3 regions of the Candidatus Clostridium stratigraminis genome follow, and region 1 is predicted to be linked to each of the others. Evidence: riboswitches for the same ligand, from Rfam matches in the RefSeq annotation. Region 1 holds a riboswitch; each other region holds the start of a gene.
The links. A riboswitch is a leader RNA that binds a small molecule or an ion and turns the genes downstream of it on or off. The one in region 1 is predicted to bind lysine.
Positions count from the first base shown of each region.

Region 2: linked by a shared signal. The riboswitch ahead of ACJDUG_RS04620 (transporter substrate-binding domain-containing protein) and the one ahead of ACJDUG_RS05435 (aspartate kinase) in region 1 are both predicted to bind lysine.
Region 3: linked by a shared signal. The riboswitch ahead of kal (3-aminobutyryl-CoA ammonia lyase) and the one ahead of ACJDUG_RS05435 (aspartate kinase) in region 1 are both predicted to bind lysine.

Region 1 is NZ_JBJHZZ010000002.1:243,823-248,117, reverse strand. Features, by position in the region: gene lysA (diaminopimelate decarboxylase) at 1-1,074, opposite strand, end outside; gene ACJDUG_RS05435 (aspartate kinase) at 1,095-2,297, opposite strand; lysine riboswitch at 2,409-2,579, opposite strand; gene ACJDUG_RS05430 (M18 family aminopeptidase) at 2,725-4,026, opposite strand; gene ACJDUG_RS05425 (cation diffusion facilitator family transporter) at 4,240-4,295, shown strand, end outside.
Region 2 is NZ_JBJHZZ010000002.1:54,958-59,252, forward strand. Features, by position in the region: gene ACJDUG_RS04605 (LCP family protein) at 1-130, shown strand, start outside; gene ACJDUG_RS04610 (FTR1 family iron permease) at 312-1,010, shown strand; gene ACJDUG_RS04615 (DUF1540 domain-containing protein) at 1,222-1,584, shown strand; lysine riboswitch at 1,707-1,888, shown strand; gene ACJDUG_RS04620 (transporter substrate-binding domain-containing protein) at 2,056-2,904, shown strand; gene ACJDUG_RS04625 (amino acid ABC transporter permease) at 3,006-3,734, shown strand; gene ACJDUG_RS04630 (amino acid ABC transporter ATP-binding protein) at 3,778-4,295, shown strand, end outside.
Region 3 is NZ_JBJHZZ010000015.1:36,550-40,844, forward strand. Features, by position in the region: gene atoD (acetate CoA-transferase subunit alpha) at 1-643, opposite strand, end outside; gene kce (3-keto-5-aminohexanoate cleavage enzyme) at 643-1,467, opposite strand; gene kal (3-aminobutyryl-CoA ammonia lyase) at 1,497-1,889, opposite strand; lysine riboswitch at 2,025-2,204, opposite strand; gene ACJDUG_RS15260 (amino acid permease) at 2,805-4,184, shown strand.

The sequences.
Region 1 (4,295 bases):
TTTTCCTGAAATAGTAACCCTTTCTTTAGTGCTATCTTCAGCTCTATTTGCAAGCAAACACTCGTACTCAGCCTTATATAGTGCAGGCCTAATGTTATCTGTCATTCCACCATCTACTGCAACATATTTTCTTATGTCTTCTATTTCTTTTATGGAACCTATGGTGTAAAGGGTAGTTCCAGCTTTTCCAATTATTGATCTACCAGGCTCAATAGTGAGACTGGGCAGGTTAATATTTAAAGTTTTTGCAGTTATCTCTGCTTTATTGATAATGGAGGAGCAAAAATCTTCTATACTCTTAGGTTTATCCCCTTCTCTATAATGAATACCAAAGCCGCCCCCCAAATCTAATTCTTGTATCTCATAATGAAGCTTTTCTTTTATATCAGAAATAAGCTTTAACATAATCACTACTTCGTCCTCATAGGGCTCAATATCAAAAATCTGCGACCCAATATGCGAGTGAAGTCCAATAAGTTCTATATTAGGCAGCTCAATGGCCCTTTTTACAGCATCTAAAGTATCATTATTTAAAATGGAGAATCCAAATTTTGAGTCTATCTGCCCTGTTTTTATATAGTCATGGGTGTGGGCTTCTATACCTGGAGTTATCCTCAATAATATCTTTTGTATTTTATTATCTGACTTAGCAATTTCATTTATCTTTTCAATTTCAAAATAGTTATCTACTACAAACTTTCCAACTCCATTTTTTATGCCAAATTCTATTTCTTCTAGGGTTTTATTATTTCCATGGAAATATACTTTTTCAATGGGAAAACCACTTTTAATTGCTGTATATAGTTCACCGCCTGAAACCACGTCAAGACAAAGACCTTCTTCCTTTATTAACTTGCACATAGCTAAGGTTAAAAAAGCTTTTCCAGCATAGGCAACTCTATTTCCAGCTTCTAATGCCTTAAAAGCACTGAGGTATCTTTTACATTTAGTTCTAACGAAGGCTTCATCAATAACATAAAGTGGGGTACCATATTCTTTAGCTAGTTTTACTGTACTTACCCCTCCTATAACTAACTCATTATTTTCTATTTTAACATTTCCAAAAAACTGCATTGGGTACCTCCTTAAAATATTTATAAATTGAATTCTTCTGCAACAATATTTATTGCTTTAAGCTTGTCTTCTTGTTTAATAGCACAGGTAATTCTAATTTCTGAGGTAGTTATCATCTTTACCTTAATGTTATTCTTGCTAAAAAGCTTGAACATCTTCGCAGCAACTCCTGAAGTAGTTTTCATACCAATTCCCACCATAGAAAACTTTGTAATATCTTCATCTATACTAATACAATCTTTTTTGGCATAAATCCCCACCACTTCCATGCTTTCCTTCAAATCCTCTTTTGGAACTGTAAAGGAAATATTCACTCTTTCATTTATTGGGGAAGTCTGACTTATCATGTCGATGTTTATTTTTCTGCTTGCTAATCCTTCAAAGAGGTTTGATAATACATTTATATCATAGCTAATATTTTCAATAGTTATTGCTACATCATCATCACTCGTAGCTAGGCCAGTTACTGCTTTTCCTTCCATATTCATTTTATTATATACCTCCTTAATTACTGTTCCTTTAATATCACTGTTACTTAGCCCTACATAAATTGGCACACCATATTTTTGGCCAAGTTCCACTGATCTTGAATGCATTACCTGAGCACCAAGGCTCGCAAGTTCAAGCATTTCCTCATAATCGATTTCTTTTATTTTATTTGCTTTGCTATATTTTCTAGGATCAACGCTGTATATTCCATCAACATCAGTATATATTTCGCAGATTCCATTTAACTTAACTGCTATAGCAACAGCTGTGGTATCAGAGCCCCCTCTTCCTAAGGTAGTAATATCTCCTTCTTCATTTACACCCTGAAAACCAGCTACAATTATTATTTTATCTTCCTTTAAACTGTTTCGAATTTTACTTCCATCAATATCATCTATTAAGGACTTACCATAATTTCCAATCGTTTTTAAGCCAATTTGATAGGCAGTGTAACTTACAGCATCATAACCTAAATCCTTAAGTGTCATTGCAAGAAGGGATGAAGAAATCATCTCTCCAGTTGATAGCAGTGCATCTAACTCCCTTTTGTCAGGATTATCTGTTATTTTCTTTGCTAATGCTATAAGCTCATCAGTAGTATCTCCCATTGCAGATACTACAACAACAAGGCTGTCTCCTTTTTCCTTGCGCTTTATAATGCTGCTTGCAACCTGCTTTATTTTTTCAATTGTTCCTACTGAACTTCCGCCATATTTTTGAACCACAACCCTCATATTTTGTCCTCCTTTGAATCTTTATGCAATAGTTTTTTGCTGGATAAAAAAATAAATGCAGCAAAGGAACACCCTTGCTGCATTAAATACAATAGTATTTTACAACTCTGTGTACCTTGTAGCTCTCCACTATTTTCATAGTGACAGCAATACATATATTTTATGCATTGCCAGGAAACATACCTGTCAATATACTTCCTTCGGCCATAACTCCTTTTACCATGCATTTTGGCGTACCCGCTCCGAATGGTTACTAATAGTTACGGCACCTCTACCCTAGGTAGATATTTAATTGTAATTTAAATTAATAATCTTAAATTGTACTTTAACATATTAACTTGTAAAATGCAAATAGAAAATACTTAATGATTAGCATTATTTTAGCAAATGTGGCACGAGAAACTTCCTCGTGCCACATGTTGCATTTTTAAATTCTATAGAATTCTTCAAAAGATTTTATAGCATAGCTGTGGTCCATTACTCCACCAAGCTCCCTTACAGAGTGCATTGCAAGAATTGGAGTACCCATATCTACTGAGCGAATCGCAAGATGTGTGGAAGTAATTGGGCCTATGGTAGAGCCTCCTGGTGAATCAGATCGATTAACAAATCTCTGTACCGGAACACCAACTTTCAAGCAGATTTGCTCATAAACTGCTGCAGTGTTGCTGTCAGTAGTATAGCTTTGGTTTGCTGCTAGTTTTATTACTGGTCCCTTGTTTATTATCGGTCTATTAACAGGATCCGCCTTTTCTTCGCTGTTTGGATGAAGTGCATGTGCTAAGTCTGCAGATATCATAAAGCTTTTTGAAATAGCTCTGAAAAAACTCTCTCTGTTCCCACCTAATGAAAGAACTATTCTTTCTAGAATATTGGAAAGCACCTCAGAATCAGCTCCCTGTTTAGTGTGACTTCCTACTTCTTCGTTGTCAAAGGCTATCATAACATTGGTAGCTTCCGAAGCTTCTACATTTGTGATTGCTTTTATGCCTGCATGGACCATAGCTAAATCATCCAATCTGGAGCAGGATATAAATTCATTGTTTAAACCTATAACTTTACCTTTTTCAAATTCATAAAGGTATAAATCAAAGTCTAATATGTCCTTAATATCTACCTTTAACTCATTTGCTATTACACTTAATAGATAATTGTTCTTCTCAAAGCCTTCACTTATCATTGATAGAAGTGGAAGAGTATCCTTTTGGCCATTTATCTCATAACCCTTATTTATATTTCTGTTCATGTGTATAGCTAAATTAGGTATTATTAATATAGGTCTGTTTATATTAATAAGCCTTGTTTCAGGATTAAGTATGTTTTTACCTTTTAAAATAACTCTTCCAGCAGCTGAAAGTGGCCTATCAAACCAAGTACTTAATATGGGCCCACCATATATTTCAGTATTAAGCTTAACATAATTATTTTCAGATACTATTTCCGGCCTTGGCTTAATTCTAAAGCTAGGTGAATCTGTATGGGCTCCGATCAATTTAAAGCCATTTACTTCAATGTTTCCTTTTCCAACAACAAAGGCAATAATTGCGGAGTCATTTTTAGTTGTAAAATATTTTCCGCCTTTATTAAGCTTCCAAGCCTCTTCTTCTTTCAATTCTGTAAAACCTTTTTCTAATAAGTTATTCTTTACACTTAAGGCAGCATGAAAGGCAGATGGACTTTCATAAATAAAATCAATTAACTCTTCTGCAAGTTTTAGTTCCTGCTCCATTTTTATTCCCCCTATGTATTTTCTAGACTTGTTATTACATAATGTTAGCTTTTATCGCAAATTATATTAAAAGTATAACAAATAAATATATATTTTTTCTACCCATTTAATAAATTTGTTTTCATCTTTGGTATAATATACTATATTAAAACGTTAAAAGTAACAATGTAAATAGTGAAGTTTGTTTAATATGCTTGAACAGGAGTGCATACTATGTTTTCAAAATTTCTAGTTTCAAAATTCATTAAGGATAGTAATAATATAAAAAA
Region 2 (4,295 bases), 190 kb from region 1:
TGGCAATTGGAAGAACTTAATGATAAATAATGTATATTATTTAGGGACTGATATAAAGCTCACAACTGATCAGCTCCACAAATATATTTATGAGGATATTAAGCCAAATTCAGGCGCAGTTACAAAATAACCAGTACTTTTGCAGCAATCAGCTCATGTAACATATTTATATTACAGCTTATTCTTATATAAAAATGAATGATAATTAACAAATAATTATTAAAAAGGAAAGCTTATGCTTTCTTTTTTTGTCACCTAAATAATACCTCCTGATTATAATGTATCAAGTAAATATAAAGGGGGGATGTAAGATGATGAACGTAAGTATAATTACTTTAAGAGAGTGCATTGAAATGCTCATAGTTTTAACAGCACTAACTACCTATATTGTTAAGCTAGACAAAAGAGAACTTACCAAGTATATATATTCTGGTGTTCTTGGTGGCCTTGCTGTAAGCTTTCTTGCAAGTTTTTTCCTATATAGTCAAACTGCATACTTAAGCGGATATACAAAAGAGCTCTTTAATGGTTCGTTAATGCTTTTTCTCTCTGCCATTGTTGTGTATTTTATTATATGGATGAGAAGGCAGAAGAAAAATTATAATTTACCAATTGAAGAAAGATATAATATTAAACTTACAGGACTAGGTTTATTCATATTTTCCTTTTTAACAGTATTTAGAGAAACTCTTGAGATAATAATTTTTATTATTCCTCTTATGACAGAGGGCACTTTAGCTATAATTATAGGTGCCTTAATAGGTTTTGCAATGTCCTTACTAGTCATGCTCCTGTTCTATAAGACAAGCATAAAGTTAAGTATGGGCCTCCTATTTGATCTTATTTCAATACTCATGATATATGTAGGTGCAAGCATGTTTGGAGAAGGCATAAGCCTTATATTTCCTAGTGGAGGGGCACAGTTACAACAAGTAGGAATGCTTGCTTATGGAGTTCCAGCCATGTTTATATTTATTAAAATCATAATTAAGGATTATATTAAAAAGTAGTATATTTTATCTAATAATTGGTAAAAATAAAAGAATGCATAATAGTGCAACTGATTCATTTTATTACTTGGCAGCTTAAGCTGCTATTTTTTTTTGCTAATCCAGAAGATTTAATTTTCTTTAAAAAATATTCAACAAGCAATTATAATGGAATAAAATTTTCATTATTGTGTAAAATATGGTTAACAATATTGAGAAAGGTGGTTTTTTTATGAATGGTGACTTGAGCTGCAGTGCTCTTAGCTGTGTGCATAATATGAGTGGACTTTGCTCAGCAAACCAAATTCATGTTGTAGGAAGCAGCGCTCACAGCAGTGCTCAAACAATGTGCAATACCTTTGCTGAAAAGGGTATTAAGAATGCTTTTACTCATCTTACTAATATGAATTTTGGCGGTGAAGTTAAGCAGTTGTTTACCAATACCTCAATTGAAATGAGTCCTATAATTAAATGTGATGCTCTTAACTGCAACTATAATGATAATAGAGCTTGTTCAGCTCCACACGTACAGGTTCATGGGCCAGATGCTAGTTCCATTGAAGGAACCCAATGTGAGACATTTGTAAAATATTAAAAAAATTTTATAAAAAATTTAGTTGTAAACAGTTACATTTACAATATTATACAACTAGATGTTGACATATTTAATTAATTGTTATAAAGTAAATATAACAATTAAATAAGACCTCACTTTTACGGTGGGGTAGAGGCGCGGTGCTTATTAGTCCTTAGCGGAGCTTGAGAAACATTGAAACTAGGGAGAAGGATTCATCGCCGAAGCTTATAATATTCTCTATATTATTTGCTGGGTCTGCAGTTAAGAGCTGCAGGACTGTCTCAATAGACTACCCGGTTTATTGAGTTGTGCTATCTCATTTGGGAAATGTAGGGGTTTAGGAGCAAGTGTGCACATTGCGGCCTGAGGTTACCTCAGGTCTTTTTTTGTTCAAAAAAAGACTGAAATGAGAAATTAAAAAATCCAAATGAAAGATTAGCCTTTTTTAACTGCAAAAGCAGAAAATATAATAAAAAGGAGATATGTAAAATGAAAAGAAAATTTTGGTCATTAATGGCAATGTCACTATCAGCAGTATTAGTTTTAGGAGGTTGCGGGACAAGCAATGCCTCAAAGGATACAAAGGCACAGGCAGCAAATGATGCTGGAACCTTTAGAATTGGACTCGAATGTGGATACGCACCCTTTAACTGGACGCAATCAGACAGTTCAAATGGTGCAGTTAAAATAGATGGCAGCGCAGAATATGCGGGGGGCTATGATATTGAGATAGCTAAGAAAATAGCAGATGGACTTGGGAAAAAATTAGTGGTAGTTAAAACTGAATGGGATGGTCTTGTACCAGCCTTGACTTCAGGTAAAATAGATGCAATTATTGCAGGTATGTCACCAACAGAAAAACGTAAAGAGACAATAGATTTCACAAATAACTACTATAAATCAGATTTAGTTATGGTAGTTAAAAAAGGCGGAAAGTATGACAACGCTGCATCAATTCAGGATTTCAGCGGAGCAAAGGTAACTGCTCAATTAAATACCTTCCATTATTCAGTAATAGATCAAATAAAGGGTGTTCAAAAGCAGCCTGCCATGGATAACTTCCCGGCAATGAGAGTTGCACTACAAGCAGGTATGATTGACGGCTATGTTTCAGAACGTCCAGAAGGGGTTAGTGCTTCTGCAGTAAACTCAGCTTTTAAAATGGTAGAGTTCAAAGACGGCTTTGTTACTTCACCAGACGATACAGCAATTGCTGTAGGTGTTGCTAAGGGCAGTGATTTAACTGAAAAGATTAATAAAATTTTAGCCACTATACCTGTTGATCAGCAAAAATCCATTATGGATAGTGCTATTAAGAATCAGCCAGCAGCAAAATAAATAATATAAAAATTATTAAGACATTATAGAGGGGGCTTGGCTTAAATTAGATTTTAGATTGGACAAGCTACCCGGCACAGATAAAGCAGGAGTGATTAAAAATGAGTTTTCAATGGGTATTAAAAATTATTACAGATAACTGGCCAATGTTCCTTCGAGGAGCGGGCATGACACTTTTTATTTCAATGATTGGTACTATTTTAGGTTTTTTTATTGGTCTTATAATAGGTGTTGTACGGACTATACCAATGCCTGAAAGAGGTATAAAGAAGATATTTCTTAAAATTATAAATTCTGTTCTTTTTATATATATAGAATTATTCCGTGGAACCCCAATGATTGTACAAGCTATGGTAATCTACTATGGTTCTGCTCTAGCTTTCGGAGTAGATATGAACAGGTTAACAGCAGCAATTTTTATTGTTTCAATTAATACAGGTGCCTACATGTCTGAAATTATACGCGGAGGTATTGTTTCAATCGATAAAGGACAAACTGAGGCAGCACAGGCTATTGGTATGACCCATCTTCAAACTATGGTTAATATTGTACTGCCTCAGGCAATCCGCAATATCCTACCGGCAATGGGTAATGAATTTGTAATTAATATAAAAGATACATCAGTACTTAACGTAATTTCTGTAACAGAGCTCTATTTCCAAACTAAATCAATTTCAGGAAATAATTTTAGATACTTTGAATCCTTTTTCGTTGCATGTATTCTTTATTTTATAATGACCTTTACAGTAACAAGAATTTTACGTTTTATAGAGAAGAAAATAGATGGACCAGAAAATTACACTATGTATGCTAATCAGATGCAGGTATAGGAAATGTATTTATAAAAATAAAAATTGCAAGGAGATTAGGAAAATGGAAAATGTAATTGAGGTTCAGCATTTAAATAAATCCTTTGGAACTCATGAAGTACTAAAGGACATAGATTTCTCAGTAAAAAAAGGAGAAGTAGTATGCATTATAGGTTCTTCTGGCTCAGGAAAATCAACACTTCTTCGCTGCATTAATCTTTTAGAGAAACCAACCGGCGGAGAAATTATCTACAGCGGAGAAGATATTTTAGATGATAAGCATAATATATATAAGTATCGTACAAAGCTAGGTATGGTATTTCAGCAGTTTAATTTATTTGACAATCATAATGTTCTGCATAATTGTATTGTTGGACAAATAAAGGTACTGAAGCGCTCAAAGGAAGAAGCTAAAAAGGTAGCCTTAAAGTATTTAAGGGTTGTAGGCATGGAGCAGTATGTTAATGCCAAGCCAAAGCAGCTATCTGGGGGGCAGAAGCAGCGTGTAGCAATTGCTAGAGCACTTTCAATGGAGCCCGATGTTATTCTTTTTGATGAACCAACCTCAGCACTGGATCCTGA
Region 3 (4,295 bases), on a different contig from region 1:
CTTCTATAATGTAGTCTATAAGCACCCCTGGAGTTATAACATAATCGGGATTAAGTTCCCCCACCTTTACTAACTTTTCTGTTTCAACTACTACCTTGTCTGCTGCCATGGCTATTAATGGATTGAAGTTTCTAGTTGTTCCCTTGTAGAAGGTATTACCAAATTCATCAACTATAGTTCCTCTGATAATTGAAAGATCAGCTCTTAATGGAAGCTCGATTAAATATTCTTTTCCTTCAATAGTTACCTTTTGCTTGCCTTCCTCAACAATTGTTCCAATACCTGTAGGCGTTAATACTCCACCTAAGCCTGATCCGCCTGCCCTGATTCTTTCAATTAAGGTTCCTTGTGGTACAAGCTCCACTTCCATAAGACCTTCATTCATAAGTCTTCCTGTTTCAGAATTTGTACCAATATGGGAAGCAATTACTTTTTTAACCTGTCTATTTACAACAAGCCTTCCAATACCCTTATCTACAAAGCTAGTGTCATTTGCAATTATAATAAGGTCTTTAATATTTGCTTCAATAAGCTTATCAATTATTTTATGGGGAGTACCACAGCCTAAAAAGCCTCCTATCATAACTGTCATTCCATCTTTAAAAAGAGGTATTAAATCTTCTGGTTTTACTAACTTATTCATTACTTCATCCCCAATCCCAAAATCTCTCTTGCCTCTTTTGGAGTGGCTACTTCTCTTCCAAGTTCCTTTGCTAGTCTTACTACCTTTTCAACTAATTCCCCATTAGATTTAGCAGGCATTCCTTTGGAAATGTAAACGTTGTCCTCAAATCCAACTCTAACATGGCCCCCAGAAATTATTGAAAGTGCAGCCATGGGAAACTCATTTCTTCCTATTCCTGATACAGTAAAGGTGCTTCCTTCTGGGATACTTCCCATCATAAAAGTAAAATCTCTTGGAGATGCACTTATGCCCCCATTGACTCCTAAAACAAAATTGAAATGCATTGGAGCTTTAATAAATCCTTTTTTATTAAGCCTTATGGCCATATCAATCATGCCTTTATCAAATACCTCAACTTCCGGCTTAATGCCAAGTGATATCATCCTTTCCCCAAAGGCTTTAATCATGTTTTCAGTATTTACAAATATGTCATCTCCCCCAAAATTACAGGTACCGCAATCTAAGGTAGCCATCTCTGGCAGTAAGTCCACTGGCTGAAGTCTTTCTTCAATACTCATTCCAACTGCACCGCCGGTTGAAGGCTGTATAATAACATCTGGACATCTTCTCTTTATTTCTTCGATACAAAGTCTAAATCTTTCCCTATCTTGAGTTGGTGTGCCGTCATCATTCCTTACATGAAGGTGGATAATGCTAGCTCCTGCCTTATAGGCTGCCTCTGCTTCTCTTCCTATTTCCTCTACTGTATAAGGTACACTTGGATTGTGTTCCTTAGTAACCTCAGCCCCGCATATAGCTGCCGTAATAATCAACTTTTCCATAAAACTCCCCCATTTAAATGTTAATACTTTTAATCTCTAACTAATTTTCTCTGTTTGTTTTTCGGAACAACACAGGTTCCGCTTGCTCTGCAGACTATAATAGGCTCCTCCAATATTTCAGCAGCAGAGTCGTTAATATGCGGCAATGGTACTATAACTTTTCTAGCTTCAAATATCATCTTTCTGGAAGTATTTCCGCACTCAACAATTTCTCCTACTGCTTCAATATAGTCTCCTGCATAAACTGGTGCCAAAAACTCTACGCTGTCATAAGCTCTAAATAAGCCTTCATCCCCGTCATTCCTTATTAATAGCTCTGTGGCAACATCTCCAAATAGATTAAGCATTCTTGCTCCATCAACAAGATTGCCGCCATAATGAGCATCATGGGTGCTCATTCTCATTCTAATTAAAGCCTTCATAACTAACCCTCCAACCTGTTTGTAAAATATTGTTAATTTTTAAACATAAAAAAGCACTGAAGATTTTCAGTGCTTGCTTTTAAAACCTAAGGCCTTTAAATAGTGCCATCTATGCAATGAAAATCAATCTTCCATCACGTAAATAGCGCTCCATGAAATTATTCACGGCAAGGATAAAAGCGTACCTATTATCCCCAAGGGTAAGCTAAAGAACTAAAATACCCTTTCGGCAGGTAAATCCTTCATCTTTAGTTTTGAAGGTTCTTCTTCTTAACACCTAAAGATTAAACGTTTACTTGCTCCTCTATTTATGTACCTAATTATTCAATTGTTAATTTTATTATATTCCTGCGAAATTTTACTGTCAATATTATTTATTGAAAATTTTAATATTTCACTAAAAAGGGAATATTCTATTTAATGAATAATTTTATTTATATAATCTAGTAAGATGAATAATTATTATTTGTGAAAATATTCTCTTGGTCTTAATGTGTAGTATAGTGACGTCTCTTCTACCATAATATTACATAAAGAACCTCCTCATACTACATTAAATTTTTTAAAAAAAGTACTTCCCTTGGTAAAAATAATTTTATATAATATATTTATATATTTCTGAAAATTCATTTAATTGACAACAAGTTTTTAAAATCCTTTATTGCTTTACTACAAGAAATATTCTATTTACTCTATATATCTATATCTTTTGAGCTTTTATAACATTGTTTTATTCATAGTTTTCTTTAATTATTAATATAATTAAATATAATATAATAATTAAAATCTACTAAAGATAGTATCCTTTAGCCAGCATATAGACTATTTTTATTTTCATTGTATAATAAGCACATAATTATTATGGGGAATTATGTTATGTGTTGTTATAAAACAAAATATTAAGGAGGACAAGCTATGGATCTTTTTAGAAAGAAAACCGCGGACATGATGGAGGATGAGGGGGAACATTCGGGACTTAAGAAAAAATTAAGGGCTATTGACCTAGCTGCTTTAGGTATTGGTTCAGTTGTTGGTACAGGAATCTTTGTTGCTACAGGTTCCGCTGCTCAAGCTGCAGGTCCAGCTGTAATTATTTCATTTATTCTTGCTGCACTTGTAAGTGGTTTTTGTGCACTAACCTACTCAGAGCTTGCTACTATGTTTCCTGTTGCAGGTAGTACTTATTCTTATTCTTATGTTGCTTTTGGGGAATTTATTGCATGGGTTATCGGTTGGGATTTAATGCTTGAATATGTTGTTTCGGCTAGTACTGTTGCTTCAGGTTGGTCAAGCACCCTTGTTGCACTACTAGCAAATTATGGAGTTACATTACCTACTTCAATAACAACTTCTACATTAAATGGTGGTATTGCAGACATTCCTGCAATTCTTATTACTTTATTGGTAACTTGGATACTTTATATTGGTATTAAAGAAAGTGCCAATGTTAACAATATTATAGTAGGGGTTAAAATAATAGTAATTTTACTATTTATATTCCTTGGTTCAACACATATTAACCTTACAAACTTCCACCCATTTGCACCATTTGGCTGGAGAGGTATTATGCAAGGTGCTGCACTTATATTCTTCTCTTATATCGGCTTTGATGCAGTTTCAACAGCTGCAGAGGAAACCGTAAATCCAAAGAGGGACGTTCCATTAGGACTTGTTATATGCTTAGGTGTTGTTATAGTCCTTTATGTAGCTATAGCATTTGTTCTTTGTGGTATAGTTCCTTTCAAGAGTATAGATATTACAGATGCTCTTCCAGCTGCCCTTAGAAGCATAGGTATTAATTGGGGCGGTGCCTTAGTTGCTACAGGTGCTATTATAGGTATGATTTCTACATTACTAGTTACACTTTACGGACAAATTAGAATATTTATGGTTATGTCAAGAGATGGACTTCTTCCGCCAGTTTTTGCTAAACTGCATACTAACCATAAAACTCCACATATTTGTACTTGGATTACCGGTATAATATGTGCAGTATTAGCTGGATTATTCCCATTAAACGTATTAATAGAATTATGTAATATTGGTACACTTTTCGCATTCATACTAGTTTCAGTTGGCGTTATAATATTAAGAAAGACTATGCCAAATATTGAAAGAAAGTTCAGATGTCCTTGGGTACCTGTTACACCTATTATTACTGTGCTTCTTTGTCTATACTTTATAGTAAGCTTACCTCCAGTTACCTGGTTAAGATTTATAATCTGGCTAGCTGGCGGCTCACTTCTATACTTTGTTTATGGCTTCAAGCATAGTTCTTTAAATGATGTAAAATAGCAAATAAAAAAAATCAGCATTCTAAAATGCTGATTTTTTTATTTGAAAATATAAGTATCCGTGACTTTTTAGCGTAGTGATATATGAACACATACTTTATAATAGCAGCTA